Linked DNA regions of Wigglesworthia glossinidia endosymbiont of Glossina morsitans morsitans (Yale colony). The protein of the gene in region 2 binds, or shares a complex with, the protein of the main gene of each other region. Links are inferred from orthologs where the notes say so. Each region holds a gene or a part of one and is shown on either strand. Other genes may lie near its edges.

Region 1 (10,899 bases), 150 kb from region 2 along the record:
TTATCTTTATAACGCAATTTAATACGTCTAGATTGAAAATCGCTAGTATTCGAACATGAAGAAACTTCTTTATATATGTTTTGCGACGGCATCCAGACTTCTAAATCATATGTTTTGCATGAAGAAAACCCAGTATCTCCTGAACATAATAGTATTTTTCTATAAGGTAAGCATAATAATTCGAGTATATGTTCTGCATGCAGTGTAATTTCTTCCAAAGCTTGCATAGATTGTTCAGGTTTCACAATTTGTACAATTTCAATTTTATCAAATTGATGTACACGAATTAACCCTCGAGTATCTTGGCCGTATGAACCTGCTTCTGAACGAAAACATGGAGTATGAGCCGTCATTTTAATTGGTAATGTTTTTTCTTCTATAATTTCATTGCGCATTAAATTTATTAATGGAACTTCTGCTGTAGGAATTAATGTGTAATTATGATATTTTTTTTTATAATATGATGTTACATAAAAAAAATCATTGTAAAATTTAGGTAATTGACCAGTTCCATATAACATGTCCTTATGTACAAGATAAGGTAAATAATATTCTATATATCCATGTTTTATTGTATGTAAATCCATCATAAATTGCGATAATGCACGATGCATATGTGCAATATTATCGCATAGAAGTACAAATTTACTACCAGATATTTTTGCAGCTCGTGATATACTTAATTGATGTAAATTTTCTCCAATTTCTACATGATTTTTAATTTTATATTGATAATTTTTTGGATGACCCCAACGTTTTATTTCAACATTTCGACTTTGATTATTTCCTAAAGGTACATCTTTAGATAAAAGATTAGGGATAGAATAATAATAATCATTTATTTTTTTCTTTATAGAATCCAGCTGTGTTTTTTTAATGCTTAATAATTGATTAATTTCAAACGATTCTTTTTTTAAAATTTCGATACTGCTACCTTGTATTTTTAAAATATGAATTTTTTTTGCTTGTAATGTACGTTGAGATCTTAATTTGTCTACTTCTAGTTGCAAGTTTTTTCTAATTTTGTTCCATTTTTGAATTTTATCGATATTTAAAATAAAATTTCTTAAAGATAAATTTTTAGAAACTTCTTCAATATTATTGCGTAAAAATTTTGGATTAATCATATTATTTCTCTTATAAATATATTTAAAAAAATTTAATTTTAATTTAAAAAAAAATTATCAATTTTTTATTTTCTTTGATCATCTAATGTAGCCCCTTTTGGAATTTTAAAGTTAAATTTAAAATTAGGATATAATTTAGTATTTTTTATATGAAATGAATAATTTGTTTGATAATTAATGTTACTTAATATATTTAGTTCTTTTAAAATTCCTTGATTATTAATAATTATAGTAATTTTTTTAAAACTGGAATTTTTAGTTTTAGAAAAAATATAAAAAATATTGCCAATACTTTTTATGTGAAAATTTTTCCAATGGTTTTGATCATGATTCATAATTAAATATAAAGGAGTATCATTAATGATTTGATGCAACCAATAAGCTATAACTTGATTAGTAGTAGAATCATATAACCATAATGTTTTTCCATCAGATACTGCAATACTTTCGTAAGGAGAAAAAATATGTGATTTAAACAAATTTGGTTTTTTCATCCAAATCTCACCTGAACTTTCTTGCACGAGATCTCCTGAAGAACTGATAATTTTTTGCGTTATTCCTGCGTAAAAACTATTAATTAATCTTAATCTTTTTGATAAAAGATATGAATCGTCAGAAAAAACATTATAAATAATTAAATATATATACAATATCATATATATATAGAGTTTTTTTATCATATAAAAAATAGTAGACATGATGAAATTTTTATTTGTTAATTAAAACGTAGTATAATTTTTTTGAATTTATTTAATGTATAAATAAATTAATTTTTATTTTTTTATAAATTTTAATTAAAATTGTAATTATTTTTTAATAAAGCATAAAATGAATAAAATTAAACTGTATATCCATAAAAATATTGTGATTAAAATTATATAATATATATTTATTAACATTTTTTGAAAAATAATATTCAATGTGATTCCAATTATTCCTCCAAGAAAATTGTCGTTTGATAAAAAATTAAAATTTAAAGATAATAAACAACAAGATAATATAATAAATAAAAAACTATGTATTATAATACATGTAATATGTACAAAATTTATTTCGTATTTTTTTTTAAAAAAAAAATCTCCAAAAAATAGAATATAATACTAATGGGATAATATATGTTATTTTTCCAAAAAATAAAAAAAGAGTAGCAGATAATTGAGCACCAAATTTTCCACCAAAATTAACGACAGTATCTTGAAAAGATATTTTAAACCAATTAGAATCTATTTCTTGAAAACTTATAATAGTTAAAAATAAGTAAATTAATATTAATTTTATTAAAATATCAAAAAAATAAATTTTTTTTAACATAATTAAAGATTTAATTCGTTAATTAAAATGCAAAAATATAGTTTTAAAGAAAAATTTCATAAAAATTATATCTTTTTAAGATTGCTGATATGTTATTTATCTGTATTTTAAATAAAATAGAATTTTTTTATAGATTTATTTTTATTGATACTTAAATTTTATTTTAAAAATTAAAAGAATAATCTTGAGATTTTATTTTTTAGTTTTAAATAAAAAAATTTTTAAAAAAAAATTAATATATTATTAAAAATTAAATTTTAGATTTAAATAATAAACCTTGTTATTTAAATTTAAAAAAATTATTTTTAGATTTTTTAATAAAAAATAAATAATATTAAACTATTTTATATTTATACTAAATTCTAACATATTTTTAATTCAGTGTATAATATATAGAATTTAACATTTTATATTAAACATGTACAAAATTTTATAAACACAAACTACTATTAAAATTATAAAAATAAAAATCTGGAAATCAAAATGATTGTCAAATCTAAATTATTAATATTAGGTTCTGGACCAGCAGGTTATACAGCAGCTATATATGCAGCGAGAGCTAATTTAAATCCAATTTTAATTACAGGCTTACAACCTGGAGGGCAATTAACTACAACAGATCGAATTGAAAATTGGCCAGGAAGTCCAGATAAATTAACTGGATCCACGTTAATGGATCGAATGAACATACATGCAATTAAATTTGGTACTAAAATATATTTTGACCATATTTATCAAGTCGATTTTAAACGTCAACCTTTTACTTGTTACGGAAATAAACAATATAAATCTGATGCAATTATTATTGCTACCGGAGCATCTGCACGCTATCTAGGTATTCCTTCAGAAGAGTTATATAAAGGTAAAGGAGTATCTGCATGCGCAGTATGTGATGGATTTTTTTATAAAAATCATCCGGTATCTGTAGTAGGAGGTGGAAATACAGCAATAGAAGAAGCATTATATCTGTCTAATATTGCTTCTCAAGTACATTTAATTCATCGTAGAAGTGAATTTAGAGCAGAGAAAATATTAGTAAATCGTATGTTAAAAAAAAGTTATTCAGGAAAAATTATTTTGCATACTAATTATATAGTCAAAGAAATATTAGGAGATTCTCAAAAACTAAATGCTATTCTATTAGAATCTACAGATAAAAAAAAAGAAAAAAAAATAATAGTTTCTGCAATATTTATTGCAATTGGTCATTTACCTAATACAAGCATATTTTGCAATCAAATACCATTAAAAAATAATTATATTTGTATCAGACCAATAGATAATTTACTGTATCGAACAGCAACGGCGATATCAGGTATATTTTCTGCCGGTGATGTTTCGGATTATTTATATCGACAAGCTATTACTGCAGCAGGATTTGGTTGTATGGCCGCTTTAGACGTAGAACATTACCTTAACAATTTAATTAAAGAAAATGGATAATAAAATTTTAAAATTTATCTATAAATGTTATTTTTCAATCACATATATTTTTTACTTAAAACAAATAACTAATCAACGCTATTTAAATTTATTTTAAGAATAACAATTAAATATGTATTTATCTGATATTTCAATAAAATAATCAAGTAAAATAAAAAATATGGAGAATTTATGTTAGAAAATTTTAAAAAAAATTATTTTAAAAAAAAATATCAAGATTATCATAATATTTTTAATAAAAATAACATCACATGGATATTAAGTTTATATGGAACTGCAATAGGAGCAGGAGTTTTGTTTTTACCAATTAATATCGGTATTGGAGGAATATTATATTTATTAATTTTAATAATAATTGCTTTTCCAATAACATTTTTATCGCATAGAAATTTGGCACGTCTAGTATTATTAGGAAATAAAAAAGATTCGAGTATTTCTCAGGTGATAGACGAAAATTTTGGGGGCAAAGCATCTTTGTTATTTTCTATTTTATATTTTCTTTCTATTTATCCAATATTACTCATATATAGTACGGCAATTACTAACACGGTGAATTTTTTCATAACGCATCATATAAATGGTTACGAGATACCGCGTTTTATACTTGCTTCTTTTTTAATTTTTTTATTAATGTTTATTATTTTAATAGGAGAAAAGTTTATTGTTAAATTTATGAGCATTTTAGTATTTCCATTTATTCTATCTTTATTATTTTTATCTTTTTATTTAATACAATTTTGGAATTTTTCTATTTTTCATGAATTAAAAAATTTTTTTCATCAATATAATTTTAAAATTTATCATGCAATATGGAATCTTATTCCAATAATAATATTTTCTTTTAATCATTCTCCTATTATTTCATCTTTCGTAATTAATAAAAAAAAAGAATGTCAAATATACGCTAAAAAAATATGTCCTCGAATACTATTTTATAGTCATATTTTAATGACAACTACTGTAATATTTTTTGTATGTAGCTGCATATTTAGTATCACAACAGAAGAAATGATAGAAGCTAAAAATCAAAACGTATCAATTTTATCTTATTTTTCAATACGTTTTCAAAATTCTTTTTTAAAAGATTTTGGTCCTATATTAGCAACAATAGCTATTACTAAATCATTTCTTGGACATTACATAGGAGCGAAAGAAGGACTAAATAATGTATTTGTTTTGATTTTTAAAAAATACAACAATAAAAAAAATTTTTATATAAAAAATATCACAATAAATAGTATAGTTTTTATTAGTGCATGGTTTTCGGCAGTATTTAATCCCAGTATACTTGAAATTATCGAATATGTAAGCGGACCAATTATAGCAATAATTTTATTTTTAATTCCGACATATGCAATATATACTTTGCCCAGTATGCAACAATACCGATCTGAAAAATTAATTAATTTGTTCTTATGGGTTACAGGGAGTATTGCATTCTCGTCAATAATATATCAACTTATATTTAAAATTAAAAATTGGTTTTAAAGAAAAAAAGGATTTGGTTCAAATAGTCGTTCTATATCTTTAATGAATCTTTTTTCAGTTAAAAATATAATAAAATGATCGTTTTTTTGTATAGGATTATATTTTTGTTCGGAAACAATTTTTGAATTCCTGATAATTGCACCTATAATAGTTCCAGGAGGTAATTTAATGTCGCATATTTCTCTCCCAATAATTTGAGAAGTAGTTTCATCTCCTTTTACAACTGCTTCTAATACTTCTGCTACACCATTTCTGATAACAAAGTTATTTATTACATTTGTATTTCCTAAATATTTTAAAAAAGCAGAAATAGTTGCTTCTTGCGGAGAAATAGCAATGTCAATCATGCTGCCTTGTACTAAATCCACATATGCTTTTCTTTGTATTAATGCTAGTACTTTTTTTGCACCCATTTTCTTAGCTAACATTGCAGACATAATATTCGCTTCATCATCATCTGTAATCGAAATAAATACTTCTACTTGATCAATATGTTCTTGAATTAATAATTCTTCATTAGATGCATTTCCATAGAATACTATAGTATTCTTTAATTTTTTTGCTAATTCTGCTGCTCTTCTTTGATTTTTTTCAATTAGTTTAACCTGATAATTTTTTTCTAATTTATTAGCTAACATTGCTCCAATATTTCCACCGCCTACAATCATAATGCGTTTATATGGTTTTTCTATTTTTTGAAATTCATTAGTTATTAACTTCACATTTTCTACTGTAGTAATAAAAAAAATTTCATCGCCTATTTCTATATGAGTAGAACTTTGAGGATTAATAAACGTTTTATTTCTTAAAATAGCTGCAATACGTGTTCCGGAATTTATTACGCTTTCTGGAAGCAATAAAATAATATGTTCTACTAATTCAATTGAAGCATCTGAAATTTTTAAAGAAACTAAGCTAATTTTATCAATAGAAAATATAAAAAATTGTAATGCTCCAGGATGTTCAATAAGATTAAAAATATTTTTTGCTATTATCATTTCAGGAGAAATTAAATAGTCTATTGGTATAGAAGCAGGGTTAAACAATTTCAAAGATTCTTGAATATAATCCGTAGAACGAATACGTGCAATTCGGTTTGGTGTTCTAAATAAAATATAGGCTATTTGACATGCTAAAATATTAATTTCGTCGGAATAAGTAGCAGCTATTAATACGTCTGCATCTTCTGCTTGGGCATCTTTCAAAATTGTTGGATGCGATGCATGTCCTTGAATAGTTTTTAAATCATATTTTTCTTGTAATTGTCTTAGTTTATATTCATCTGTATCTATAATAGTAATATCGTTATGCTCGCTAGATAAATTTTCTGCTAACGTTCCTCCGACTTGACCTGCACCTAAAATTATAATTTTCATAGTAATATTTATAATCTAATTTTTACATTGTATAGTGTATTTGAATTCAATATATTTATTAATTATTTTATAGTAAAAAATTTCCTGGAATAAATAATTTTCTATATGTATGCCAAGATTCTTTTATAAAATTTTTTTTCCGCCCTGATAATTGTAAAATTTGCAAAATTAATATTCCTTGACTTGTACTTATATATACTCCATGAGAATTAATTTTCAATATTTCTCCCGGAGAATGAAAGAATATATTATTTTTATCAGTTTTTGCTTTCCATATTTTTACATATGTTTGCGATATCCAAAAGTAACTTATTGGCCAAGGATTAAAAGCACGAATATTTCTTTCTAATTGTATTGCTGGAATTTTCCAGTCAATTTTTGCTTCATTTTTATTGATTTTTTTCGCATATGTTGCTAGCAAATTATTTTGCGGATATAAATGAAAATTTCCGATAGATAATTTATATAAAACTTTGATGATTGCACATTTTCCAATTTTGTATAATTTGTTTAATAAAGTTTCTGTAGTATCAAAATTTGTAATATTACATTTGCATGTATATAGTATAGGTCCTGTATCTATACCTTCGTCCATTTTAATAAATGTAATACCTGTTTTTTTGTCACCAAATTGAATTGCTCTGTGCACAGGAGAAGATCCACGCCAACGTGGTAATAAAGATCCATGTAAATTAATGCATCCTAATTTAGGCAAAGATAAAATTTTTTTTGATAATACTATTTTATATGCAATTACTAAAATTATATCGCAGTTTATTAATTTTAAAACATCTATAATATTATCTAAATCTTTTGAAGAAAATGGTTGAAATATAGGGATATTGTAATTTTTTGCTATTTTTTTTATTGGACTTTCATGTATTTGTTGTCCCCTTCCAGAAGCACGATCTGGTTGCGTTAAAATGCCAGCGACAATATGTTGAGAATGTAGTAAAATATTTAAAAATTTACTAGAAAAATAGGATGTGCCAGCGAAAATAATTTTTAAAGATTTTGATATGTGCATATTTGAAGTAACATTATTTTAAATTTGTATAGTTATGAATTAAATAGTTATTATTTTTTTATAATTTTCGAATTGAATGATCGATAAGTAATTTTCCAATTAAATGATCCATTTCGTGTTGAATACAACTAGACAATAATCCTGTAGCTTTTAAAAAAAATTTTTTTCCGTAATAATTGAAAGCTTCTATTTTCACTGTGCTAGATCGAGATACATATACGCGCATATTAGGGATAGATAAACATCCTTCTTCAAAAATTTCACTTCCGTATTTATTTAAAAATTTTGGATTAATTAACACTATCTTTTCGTTCTTTTGTTTGGATGTATCAATTACGATAATTCTTTTATGAATATCAACTTGTGTTGCTGCTAAACCGATACCTTCTTGTAAATACATTGTTTCAAACATATTATCTATAAGTGTTTGTATTTTTTTATTTATTGAAGTTACCGAAGATGCAACATTTCTTAATCTTTTATCTGGATAATGTAGTATTGATAATATAGACATAATATATATAATTTAAAAAAATAAGAGCAAAATATTTTTCTTGTACTGTATTTGTAAATTTTAGAATTTTAAACATTTGAGTAATTTTAAACAAAGTTTTTTTATTTTTTTAATTTTTAATAAACTTTGTCTAAATAAAAAATCAAACTGAATAAAAATTTTTTCTTTTTCAAACAAGATTATAGCGCATTTTTTGTTAATGTTAAATATTAAAAAAAATAGTAGTTTTTAATTATATAATTATTTATTTCGAATAAAATTTTTAGAATATCATTTCCTATATATATTAGATATTTTATTATATATCTATGATATTAATATGTATAATTCTTTTATAAAATAAATAACAAAATTTTTATAATATTATGAATACTAATAACTTTGTAGAAATTATAAGCGCACTGCATCAGAAAAAAGTTATTGCATATCCGACAGAAGCAGTGTTTGGATTAGGCTGTGATCCAGATTCATTTTCTGCAGTCAAAAAATTGTTAATTTTAAAAAAAAGAAATAAAGAAAAAGGATTTATATTAGTTGCATCTAATTTTTTTCAGTTGAAAAAATATATTAACTACAATCTAATTAGTAAAAATATATTAAAAAAAATTTTTTTAACTTGGCCTGGATTTATAACATGGTTAATGCCTCCAAAAAATACTATTTCTCCATGGTTAATCGGGGAAAATAGCATGTTAGCAGTTCGGGTGAGTGCTTTTTTTCCGATTATAAAAATTTGTAATATGTTTGGAAAACCACTAATTTCTACTAGTGCAAACTTATCTGGAAAAATTCCAGCAAAAACTTCAAACGAAGTATATAAACAATTCGGGGAAAATATAAAAATTTTAGATTATCCTATTGGACTTTATCAAAATCCTTCTGAAATAAGAAATATATTTAATAATCGTGTTATTCGTAAAGGATAAAAAAATGTCATTAAATAATGTTTTTGCTCTATTTGGAAATCCTGTGGAACATAGTTGTTCCCCAGAAATACATCAGGAATTTCAAAAATTTACTGGACTTAAATATAAATATCGAAAACATTTAGTCAAAAAATATACTTTTGAAAAAAAAGTAAAAGATTTTTTTAATTCCGGAGGTTTAGGAGCAAACATTACTACACCTTTTAAAAAACGTAGTTTTTTTTTATGTGATCAAATTACAAAACGTGCTTTTATGTCAAAATCAATAAATACAATTAAAAAGCAACCTAATGGCTTGTTGTTAGGAGATGATACAGACGGTATTGGATTAATATATGATTTAAATAGATTAAACATAATAAAAAAAAATAGCAAATTGTTGTTGATCGGTTCAGGAAATGCAGCTGCTAGTTCGGTAAATTATTTGTTAAATTTTGGTTGTAATCTTACAATGACAAATCGTACAATTTCCAAAGCATTTAAAATTGCTCAATTATATCAATCTTATAAACATCAGATAAAAGTATTACCCATGAAAGATATAACAAAAGAAAATTATAATCTAATTATTAATGCAACTTCTTGCGGAATATATAATCAAGCACCTAATATTAATTATGACATAATTAATGAAAATGTTTTTTGTTATGATATGTTTTATAAAAAAAATAAAAAGACACAATTTCTTGTACATTGTAAAGAAAAAGGTGCTAAAAATTGTTTTGATGGGTTTGGTATGTTAATTGCACAAGCGGCCCATACATTTTTATTATGGCACGGAATGTTTCCCTATATAGATAAAATTTATGAAAGATTTATGAAAAAAATTACAGTTAATTGATATATCATGTTTTTGATTATCTATATAAAACATTGATTTTATTAAAATTTGGAGAAATATTTCGTTAATCAAATTTATATATTATAATATTAATAAATAATAAATATCATTTTTAAAAAAATGTTAGCCATTTTTCGCATGTTAGTATTATTAATAATTTGTATTTTAATTTGCATAATAGGATCAATTTATTGTGCACTATATAAACCATGCAATTCATGTCATGCATATAAATTTGGTAGAATTTTTGGACATCTTTATTGTATATTTGGAATTAAAGTTATTATACGTTATCCAAAAAATATAAATTTTCCAAAAAATTGCGTATATATAGCTAATCATCAAAATAATTTTGATATGATAACAGTATCTCGAGTAATAAAAAAAAATACTATTACGATAGGAAAAAAAAGTTTAATATGGATTCCTTTTTTTGGTATTTTATATTGGATATCAGGTAATTTATTGATAGATAGAAAAAATAAAATTAGTTCTTTAAAATCATTAAAAAAAGTTACTTCTATTTTAAAAGATCAAAAAACATCAATTTGGATGTTTCCAGAAGGCACTCGAAGTAGAGGAAAAGGATTATTACCATTTAAATCAGGAGCATTCCATATCGCGTTACATGCTCAAGTTCCTATTGTTCCAATTTGCGTTTCAGATACATCTCAAATAAAAATAAACAAGTATAATAACGGCATAGTAATAATTGAAGTTTTATCTCCAATTAATATAAAAAAATATCGCATTAATCAGGCAAGACAGTTGTCTCAAGATTGTTATGATTTAGTTCAAAAAAAAATCAGCATTCTTAATGAAGAAATATTAAAATTTAATCATTTT
Region 2 (8,498 bases):
CAGTACCAAAAACTTAAAAAAATCAAAATTCTTGGAAAATTCAATGGTACAGTAGGAAATTATAATGCTCATAATATTGCTTATCCAAACTTCGATTGGGTTAATTTTAGCAAAAAATTTATTTCTAATTTTGATATTGTACCTAATGTGTTTACGACTCAAATTGAACCACATGATTATATTGTAGAAATTTTAAATTGCATATCTCATTTTAATAGCATTTTAATTGGTTTTAATCAAGATATTTGGACATACGTTTCAAGAAACTATTTTAAAAAAAAATTTCATGTTAACGAAATTGGCTCTTCTGTTATGCCACATAAAGTAAATCCTATTGATTTTGAAAACTCAGAAGGTAATTTAGAACTTTCTAATGCTATTTTAAACTTTTTATCTAAGAAACTTCCAATTTCAAGATTACAAAGAGATTTAACAGATTCTACTATATTAAGAAACATAGGAGTTGCTATAAGCTATTCATTTATTGCTTACCAAAAAATGTTATATGGTTTTTCAAAATTAGAAATAAATACTTCAAAAATAAAGAACGATTTAAATAACCACTGGGAAGTTTTATCAGAACCTATACAAATTTTAATGCGTCGTAATAAAATAAAAAACTCTTATGAATTAGTAAAAAATTTTTTTAAAAAACACGAAATAAACGAAATTAATATTAAATTATTTATTAAAACATTAAATATTTCTGAAACAGATAAAAAGATTTTGCAAAATATTACTCCTGATAAGTACATTGGATTGTCGACGCAGCTTATACGTCAATTTAAAAAATATATTAAATAATTTTGAAATCTTACAAATTTAAATCTTAAAATTAATTTTTAAAATTTTTTAAGATAATATAAATTTATTAGAACTTTTACGCATCATTTTGAATATAGAATATATGCTAGATATCATAAATAATATAAAAATAAATAATATAATCAAAAATATATCAAAAGCAACAATTTGAATTGGTATAGAATCTACGAAATATATATTTGAAGATAAAAATTGAACATTGAATAAATTTTCAATTTTTTTTATAATTACATTAAAATAATGCGATATAAACAAACCTATTAAAATTCCCCAAAAACTACCAAAAATAATATATATTCCCCCATACCATAAAAATACACTATAAATTAGTCTATTTTTAGCTCCTAAAGAAAATAAAATAGCAACATCAAAAATTTTTCTTTTCATAATTGCAGTTAACATAGAGATTATACTAGAAGAAAAAATAACAGAAACTAAAAATACACATAAATATATAATTGCACGAACTGTCTGTATATCTTGATATATATAACCGTATTTTAACATCCAAGTATTAATTTGAAAAAAATTTGGATTATTGATTAAAAAAAATTCTTTTATTACATTATTTAACTTAAACATGTTTTTTACTTTAATGTTAACACCGTCAATTTCATTTGTTCTATTAAGTAATTTTTGAGCATGAAATAACGAGATAATAGCAAAGTCATGATCTAATTGACTATTAAATTTTATTATGTTAACTATTTTAAAATTAAGTGATTGAGGAAAAACAAAATTATTTTTTTTATTTATATTAGCAGGAAAAATTGATAATTTATCTCCTATTTTTAAATTAAATTTTTTTGCTATTCCTGCTCCGATGATAATAGAATTATTTATTTTATCTAGCTGTAATAAGATGTTTGATTGATCTTTATAAAAATATTTTACATTTTTTTGAAATTTTGTTTCATATTGAGTATCAATAGCATGAATATATAGGACATGGAATGCGATTTTATTTTCAATTAATCCAACAAAATTTAAATATGGAGAAATTGCTATAACGTCAGGGAAGTTTAAAATTTTCGTTTTTAAAAATTTCCAATTTTTTATAGAAAATTTGCTTAAAAAACTAATTTCTAAGTGCGGTACTATATTTAAAATTTTATTTTTTAGTGCATGTTCAAAACCGTTAATTATACTAATCGATAAAATACTAATAATAATGTTTAATGTAATTCCGATGATTAACATATTTGAAATAAAAGCAGTTATTTTTTCTTTTTTCCAACCTATTTGAAAATTTAGTGCAATTTTTAATGACAATGGGAGTAAATCTAAAAAAAATTTAGAAATCTTTTTTATATAAAATACCATTTTTTATCTCTAACACTTTTTTTAATTTTTTTGAAAAATTCAAACAATGTGTAACAACCAAAAAAGTAGTACTTTTATATAAATTTATAGTATTTAATAAAGCAAAAAATTTTTTTGCAGAAATTTGATCTAAATTTCCAGTAGGTTCATCTGCAAAAATTATTTTTGGATTGTTAATTAAAGCTCTTGCAATAGCTACTCTTTGTTTTTCTCCTCCAGAAAGTTCATGTGGTTTATAATGCACACGTTTTTGTAAACCTAATTGTTCTAAAATTTCGTATGCAGATTTTTTTGCATTTTTAATGTTAAATTTCCCTATTAAAGCAGGCATTAAAACATTTTCTAAAACATTAAAATCTGGAAGCAAATGATGAAATTGATAAATAAATCCAAAACTTTTATTTCTTAAATCAGCGCTTTGTGAAGAAGATAAACGATATATTGATTTGCCTTCAAAAAAAACATCTCCTTTTGTAGGATTGTCTAATCCACTTAATATGTATAATAACGTACTTTTTCCTGATCCTGATCGACCAACAATAGCGATTGTTTCTGATCTTTGAATAGATAAGTTTATATTGTTAAGTATTATAAGTTTATTTTTGTATATTTTAGTAACATTTACACAACTTAAAATTGGTATTTTATTCATATTTTAAAGTTTTTGCAGGTTGAATTTTCATAGCATAATAAGAAGGGTACAAAGTAGATAAAATAACAAAAATAATAAAAATAAGGTCTATATAAATAATATTAATTGCTTGAATTTTTACTGGTAAAAAAATTTTATTAAATATATCTAATGCTGATAAAATATTATTTAAATAATAAGCACATATTATGCCTGTTATATTTCCAAAAAAAATACCTAATACTCCATTAATTATACCATACAATATAAAGATTAAAAATATTTCATATTTTTTACAACCTTGTGTTTTAAAAATAGCAATTTCTTGTTTTTTATAAGTAATTTCTACTGAAAGTGCAATGCAAACGTTACATATAGATATAATAGCAATTAAACTTAAAAATACTAAAGTAACATTTTTTTCCATTTTTAATGCACGAAAAATTTCTGATTTATAATCACGCCAATCTTGATATGAATAATGACTGATAAAACAAGATTTTATACTATTCGTATTAATTTTTAATGGATCTTGTAGCCATAATCGCCATCCATCAATATGTTTTTCAGGATAACGCATAACTTTTTTAAGTTCTTTTGAATGGATAAATAATTGATTTTTATCCATTTCACTATTAGTATAAAATATATCAAATACAGTAAAAATTCTTTGTGTAGGTATTAAACCAACAATTGTAAAATTACTTTTTTCTGGAAAAATTAATCGTATTCGATCATTAATATGAACATTAAGAATTTTAGAAAGTTCGTAACCTATAATAATTTTATATTGTCCCGGTATTAAACGATTAATAACTTTATTATTAATATTTAATAAAGATAAATTTTTTTCTATGGATTCTATATTAGAAATTGTTCCGTTAATTAGTCCGTATTCACTTTGAATAATAACGTTAGTCGAAATAAATGAAGAAAAATTTCGAATATTTGAACATTCTTTATTATTCGATAAAACCAAATTTTTATTAAAATTTATATTATTTTCGTTCTTCAAAATTGCATGTGGAATATATTTTAGTATGTGTTGTGCTAAATTTTTTTCAAATCCATTCATAATAGAAGTAACTAATATTAATGTAAATATTCCTATTGTTATACCGACTAATGATATCCAAGAAGATAATTTATTGTATTGATTGAATGCATTTTTTAAGATATATCTTATTCCAATATACAAGAAAGCTGGTTGATACATTTTATGTATTTATCAAATTTAACATACTTATAGTTAAGTACATATAATATTATATTTTAAATATGTATATTTAGTACCAAATTTTTTGTGAATTAATTTCAGTATAAAATTAAATTTTTTTAGATAAAAAATTTTTGTAATAGAGCAAGTTAAATAATTATTATAAAATATATGCATTCAATATTTATGTAAACTTATTTTAATTAAGATACATAGATATTGTAAATAAATTACATTTAATTAAAAATTATATTAATACAATGAACAAAAAAATAAATGATTTTTTTTATAACTCCAAAAAAAAATTCGAAATACTTTTAAAGGTAGGAGATTTTGTTGTTCATTTTGAACATGGCATTGGTAAATACATAGGAACTAAACTAATAAAAACAGGAGATATAGAAAATGAATATTTAATGATTAAATATTTAAAAAATGATATTTTATACGTCCCGCTTACATCTATGCATTTAATAAATAAATATCTTCCATGTCATTTAAATACAGAAAATATTACTTTACACAAACTTGGATCGGATACATGGAAAAAAACTAGAAAAAAAACAATATATAAAATTAAAGATTTAGCAGCTGAATTATTAGATAATATATCAGAACGATTATCTAAAAAAGGATTTGAGTTTAGAAATAATATTTTTAAATACCAAGAATTTTGTCGTGATTGTAATTTTGAACTTACGTATGATCAACAAAAAGCTATTGATGCAGTTTTGTATGATATGCAAAAAAATACGATTATGAATCGTTTAATATGCGGCGATGTAGGTTTTGGAAAAACAGAAATTGCTATGCGCGCTGCTTTTGTAGCTGTAGAAAACAAAAAACAAGTAGCTTTACTTACTCCAACAACGTTATTGGCACAACAACATTTTAAAAATTTTAGTTTAAGATTCAAAAAATGGCCAATAAAAATTGCAATGTTATCACGTTTTTTAAATATTCGAGAACAAAAGAATGTTCTAAATTTAATTTTAAAAGGTAATTTTCATATTGTAATTGGTACACATCGTATATTACAGAAAGATGTTATTTGGCATGACTTGGGATTATTGATTATTGATGAAGAACATCGATTTGGTGTGTCTCAAAAAGAATGCATTAATGTATTACGTTCAGGCATCGATATTTTAGCACTAACAGCTACTCCTATCCCGAGAACTTTAAATATGGCTTTGAATAGTTTGAGAGATTTGTCAATTATCTCTACACCTCCAAAACATCGACTTGCAATAAAAACATTTATTTACGAATATAATAAATCAATAATTAAAAAAGCTATCGAAAAAGAATTATCTAGAAAAGGACAAATATATTACTTACATAACAATATTCAAACGATTAATAAAAAATTAGAACTTTTAAAAAAATTAATACCTATAGCGCGTATTGAAATTTTACATTCAAAGATGTGTAAAAAATCGCTTAAAAGAATTATGAAAAATTTTCAAAAAAATAATTTTGACGTATTAGTATGTACTACAATCATTGAAACTGGAATTGATATAGCAAATGCTAATACCATTATTATTGAATGCGCCGATCAATTTGGTCTTGCCCAGTTAAATCAATTACGCGGAAGAGTAGGAAGGTCATTTCGTCAAGCATATGCATATTTTTTGATATCTCCAAAATGTTCTTTGAAAGAAAATTCTAAAAAAAGATTAGAGGCAATTTCTAAAATAGATACTTTAGGATCAGGATTTTCACTAGCAATAAATGATTTAGAAATTAGAGGTTCCGGAGAATTGTTAGGATCTAAACAAAGTGGTCAAATAAATTCTATAGGAATTTCATTATATCATGAATTATTATATAATGCCGTAAATGCAATAAAATCTGGTAAAGAAATTTCTTTAGAAAATATCAAAAATAATTTTACAGAAGTAGATTTAAATGTTCCAGCTTTTTTACCAGAATCTTATATTTCAGACGTATCAACACGTTTAAATTTTTATAAAAAAATTTTTAGTAGTAATATTGAAAAAATTCATATTATAAAAAATCAATTGTTGCATAATTTTGGTACTATTCCAGAATTTGCATTAAATTTAATCGAAATTGCGAAAATTAGAAAACAGTCTTATTTGTTAGGAATCAAAAAAATTAATTTGAATTCTCAAGGAGGTACGATCGAATTTCATGAAAAAAATACTATAAATTATAAAAAATTAATAACAATATTGCAGAATTCTAAAATTTATAGTTTTAAAACGAGCACAAAGTTAAAAATAAATTTTTATACAAATAGTTATCTAGAAAGAATAAATTATGTAAAAAATTTTTTAATTTCTATATCTTGATTAAAAAAATAAATTAAAATAATCAATGTAATTTAAAACGAGGTTGAATAATGCGTTCAATTCCTGTAGAAAGTATCATAAATCCTGTTTTTATAGATCCATGTAAAGAAATTTGATGCATACGATATAATAAAAGATACGCTAATTTTGCAATCATGCCTTCAATTAAAATTGAATTATTAGTTATATGATCCATAAAATTTCCTATTGTTTTAAATTTAGATAACGATATAAGTGATCCATAATCCTTATAGATATAGCTTTTTAATTTTTTATTTTTTATTAATGATAAAATATTAAAATAAGTACATGTTGCCATTTGATGTGCTGCTTGAGCTCTCGGAGGTACATAGATGCCATTTTTTAATAAACAAGATGCACAGTCACCTATTGCAAATATTTTTTCGTCTAAAGTAGTTTGCAATGTATCTTTAACTAATATTTGATGAATATGATTTGTTTCTAAATCAAAATATTTTTCTTGGAATTTTTGTGCTTTAACTCCAGCCGACCATACCATAAGTTCAGATTTAATCTTTTCTCCATTTTTAGTAAGCAAACTAGTTTCGTTGCATTTTACAATTGTAGTATTATTAAAAATTTTTACACCAATTTTTTTTAATTCTAAATGTACTCTATGAGAAATTCTAGTTGGTAAAGCAGGTAAAATTCTAGGTCCTGTTTCAATTAATGTTACATGAAGAACGTTTTTTTTTAAACCTTGAAAGCCGTATCGATGCAATTCATCGACTGCATTACATAACTCTGCCGATAATTCTACTCCAGTTGCTCCTCCCCCGACAATTGCAATATTATACTCTTCTGTAAGAAGATTGTTGTTCATAGAAATTTTTAAAAATAAATTAAACATCTTTTTATAAAATTTTTTAGCTTGAAAAATATCATCAATAAAATTACAGTATTTTTTTACTCCAGGTACTGCAAAATGATTTGATTTGCTACCAATTGCAATTACTAAAATATCATAGTTCAATTCTCTTTTAGGAACAATAATTGTTCCATCTTGATTGATTAATTCATTAAGTATAATTGTTTTTTTAATACGATTAATTCCAATCATTTTTCCTAAACAAAATTTAAAATAATGATTTTTAGCGTGTGCGATATAGCTAGTACAGTTATTGCCTTCATTTAAAGAGCCTACGGCAACTTTATGCAATAAAGGTTTCCATACATGAATGTAATTAAAATCGACTAAAATAATACTGGCTAATTTTTTTTTTCCTAATTTATTTCCTAATTTTGTAGCTAATTCTAAACCGCCAGCTCCTCCGCCAACTATAATAATTTTTTGTAACATTGTGTATTTTCCAATTTTTTTAGAATATATTATTAGTTATCAGCAATAATTTCTATAAATTTATTTATAATATATGTTTTCTCTTGCAGTAAATTAGTTATTATTTATATTTTTATGTTAATGTTAAATTTCATTTTTGTTCGTATCAATATAATAATTTTCCAAGATTTTTACCTCCTAATAAATGCATATGTAAATGATAAATTTCTTGGCCACCATCTTTGTTACAATTAATTATTAGACGATAACCACTTTTATTAATTTTTTCTTTTACAGCTATTTTAGAAGCTGCAAGAAACAAATGACCGAGCATTAATGCATGTTGATCTTTTACATCATTTACAGTAGGTATAAGTATATTAGTTATTATAATAACGTGTATTGGTGCTTGAGGATTTTTATCTCGAAAAGCAGTCACGTAATTATCTTGATATATAATATTTGCGGGTGATTTTTTTTGCAAAATCTTTATAAAAATATTTTCTTTCAAAATATATTTTCCTTGATATTTATTGAATATTTTTTTTATTTTTACTGGAGTGTTTTGGGAATAATTTTTGAAAATTTTTTACTATACTTTTTGAAAAATTTTTTAAAGTTGTATTTCTTAAATTTGCAATATATTTTGCAATATGAATTAAATAAGATGGTTGATTTTTTTTTCCTCTATATGGTTCGGGAGATAAATATGGTGAATCTGTTTCTATTAATATACGATCATCAGGTACATATCTTGCGCAATCTTGTATTATTTTTGCATTTTTAAAAGTAACAATTCCAGAAAATGAAATATAACATCCTAAGTCTAAAAAAATTTTTGCTATTTGTATATTTTCTGTAAAACAATGCATGATACATCCG

Evidence for each region.
Region 1: the proteins of WIGMOR_RS00545 (region 2) and lolA are in contact, whole or in part, in a cryo-EM structure (PDB 7ARM), measured with the Escherichia coli proteins. The link is inferred for Wigglesworthia glossinidia endosymbiont of Glossina morsitans morsitans (Yale colony) from one-to-one orthologs.

What each region holds. Positions count from the first base shown.
Region 1 is NC_016893.1:257,090-267,988, reverse strand. The notes cover bases 1-2,927. They hold lolA (outer membrane lipoprotein chaperone LolA), read right to left. Parts: upstream 1,808-2,927; coding sequence 1,193-1,807; downstream 1-1,192. Other genes in these bases: trxB (thioredoxin-disulfide reductase), read left to right, coding at 2,922-2,927; WIGMOR_RS01340 (DNA translocase FtsK 4TM domain-containing protein), read right to left, coding at 2,193-2,438; serS (serine--tRNA ligase), read right to left, coding at 1-1,127. Outside these bases: more of trxB, read left to right, coding at 2,928-3,881; WIGMOR_RS01330 (amino acid permease), read left to right, coding at 4,053-5,369; Trk system potassium transporter TrkA, read right to left, coding at 5,366-6,745; fmt (methionyl-tRNA formyltransferase), read right to left, coding at 6,813-7,772; def (peptide deformylase), read right to left, coding at 7,831-8,286; WIGMOR_RS01310 (Sua5/YciO/YrdC/YwlC family protein), read left to right, coding at 8,652-9,212; aroE (shikimate dehydrogenase), read left to right, coding at 9,217-10,053; WIGMOR_RS01300 (1-acylglycerol-3-phosphate O-acyltransferase), read left to right, coding at 10,174-10,899. UniProt on the Escherichia coli protein: Participates in the translocation of lipoproteins from the inner membrane to the outer membrane.
Region 2 is NC_016893.1:106,373-114,870, reverse strand. What follows is about bases 1-3,000. They hold WIGMOR_RS00545 (FtsX-like permease family protein), read right to left. Parts: upstream 2,149-3,000; coding sequence 853-2,148; downstream 1-852. Other genes in these bases: WIGMOR_RS00535 (FtsX-like permease family protein), read right to left, coding at 2,793-3,000; lolD (lipoprotein-releasing ABC transporter ATP-binding protein LolD), read right to left, coding at 2,120-2,800; purB (adenylosuccinate lyase), read left to right, coding at 1-804. In the rest of the region: more of WIGMOR_RS00535, read right to left, coding at 3,001-3,995; mfd (transcription-repair coupling factor), read left to right, coding at 4,256-6,316; WIGMOR_RS00525 (NAD(P)/FAD-dependent oxidoreductase), read right to left, coding at 6,339-7,637; WIGMOR_RS00520 (HIT domain-containing protein), read right to left, coding at 7,783-8,130; WIGMOR_RS00515 (TatD family hydrolase), read right to left, coding at 8,147-8,498. UniProt on the Escherichia coli protein: Part of an ATP-dependent transport system LolCDE responsible for the release of lipoproteins targeted to the outer membrane from the inner membrane.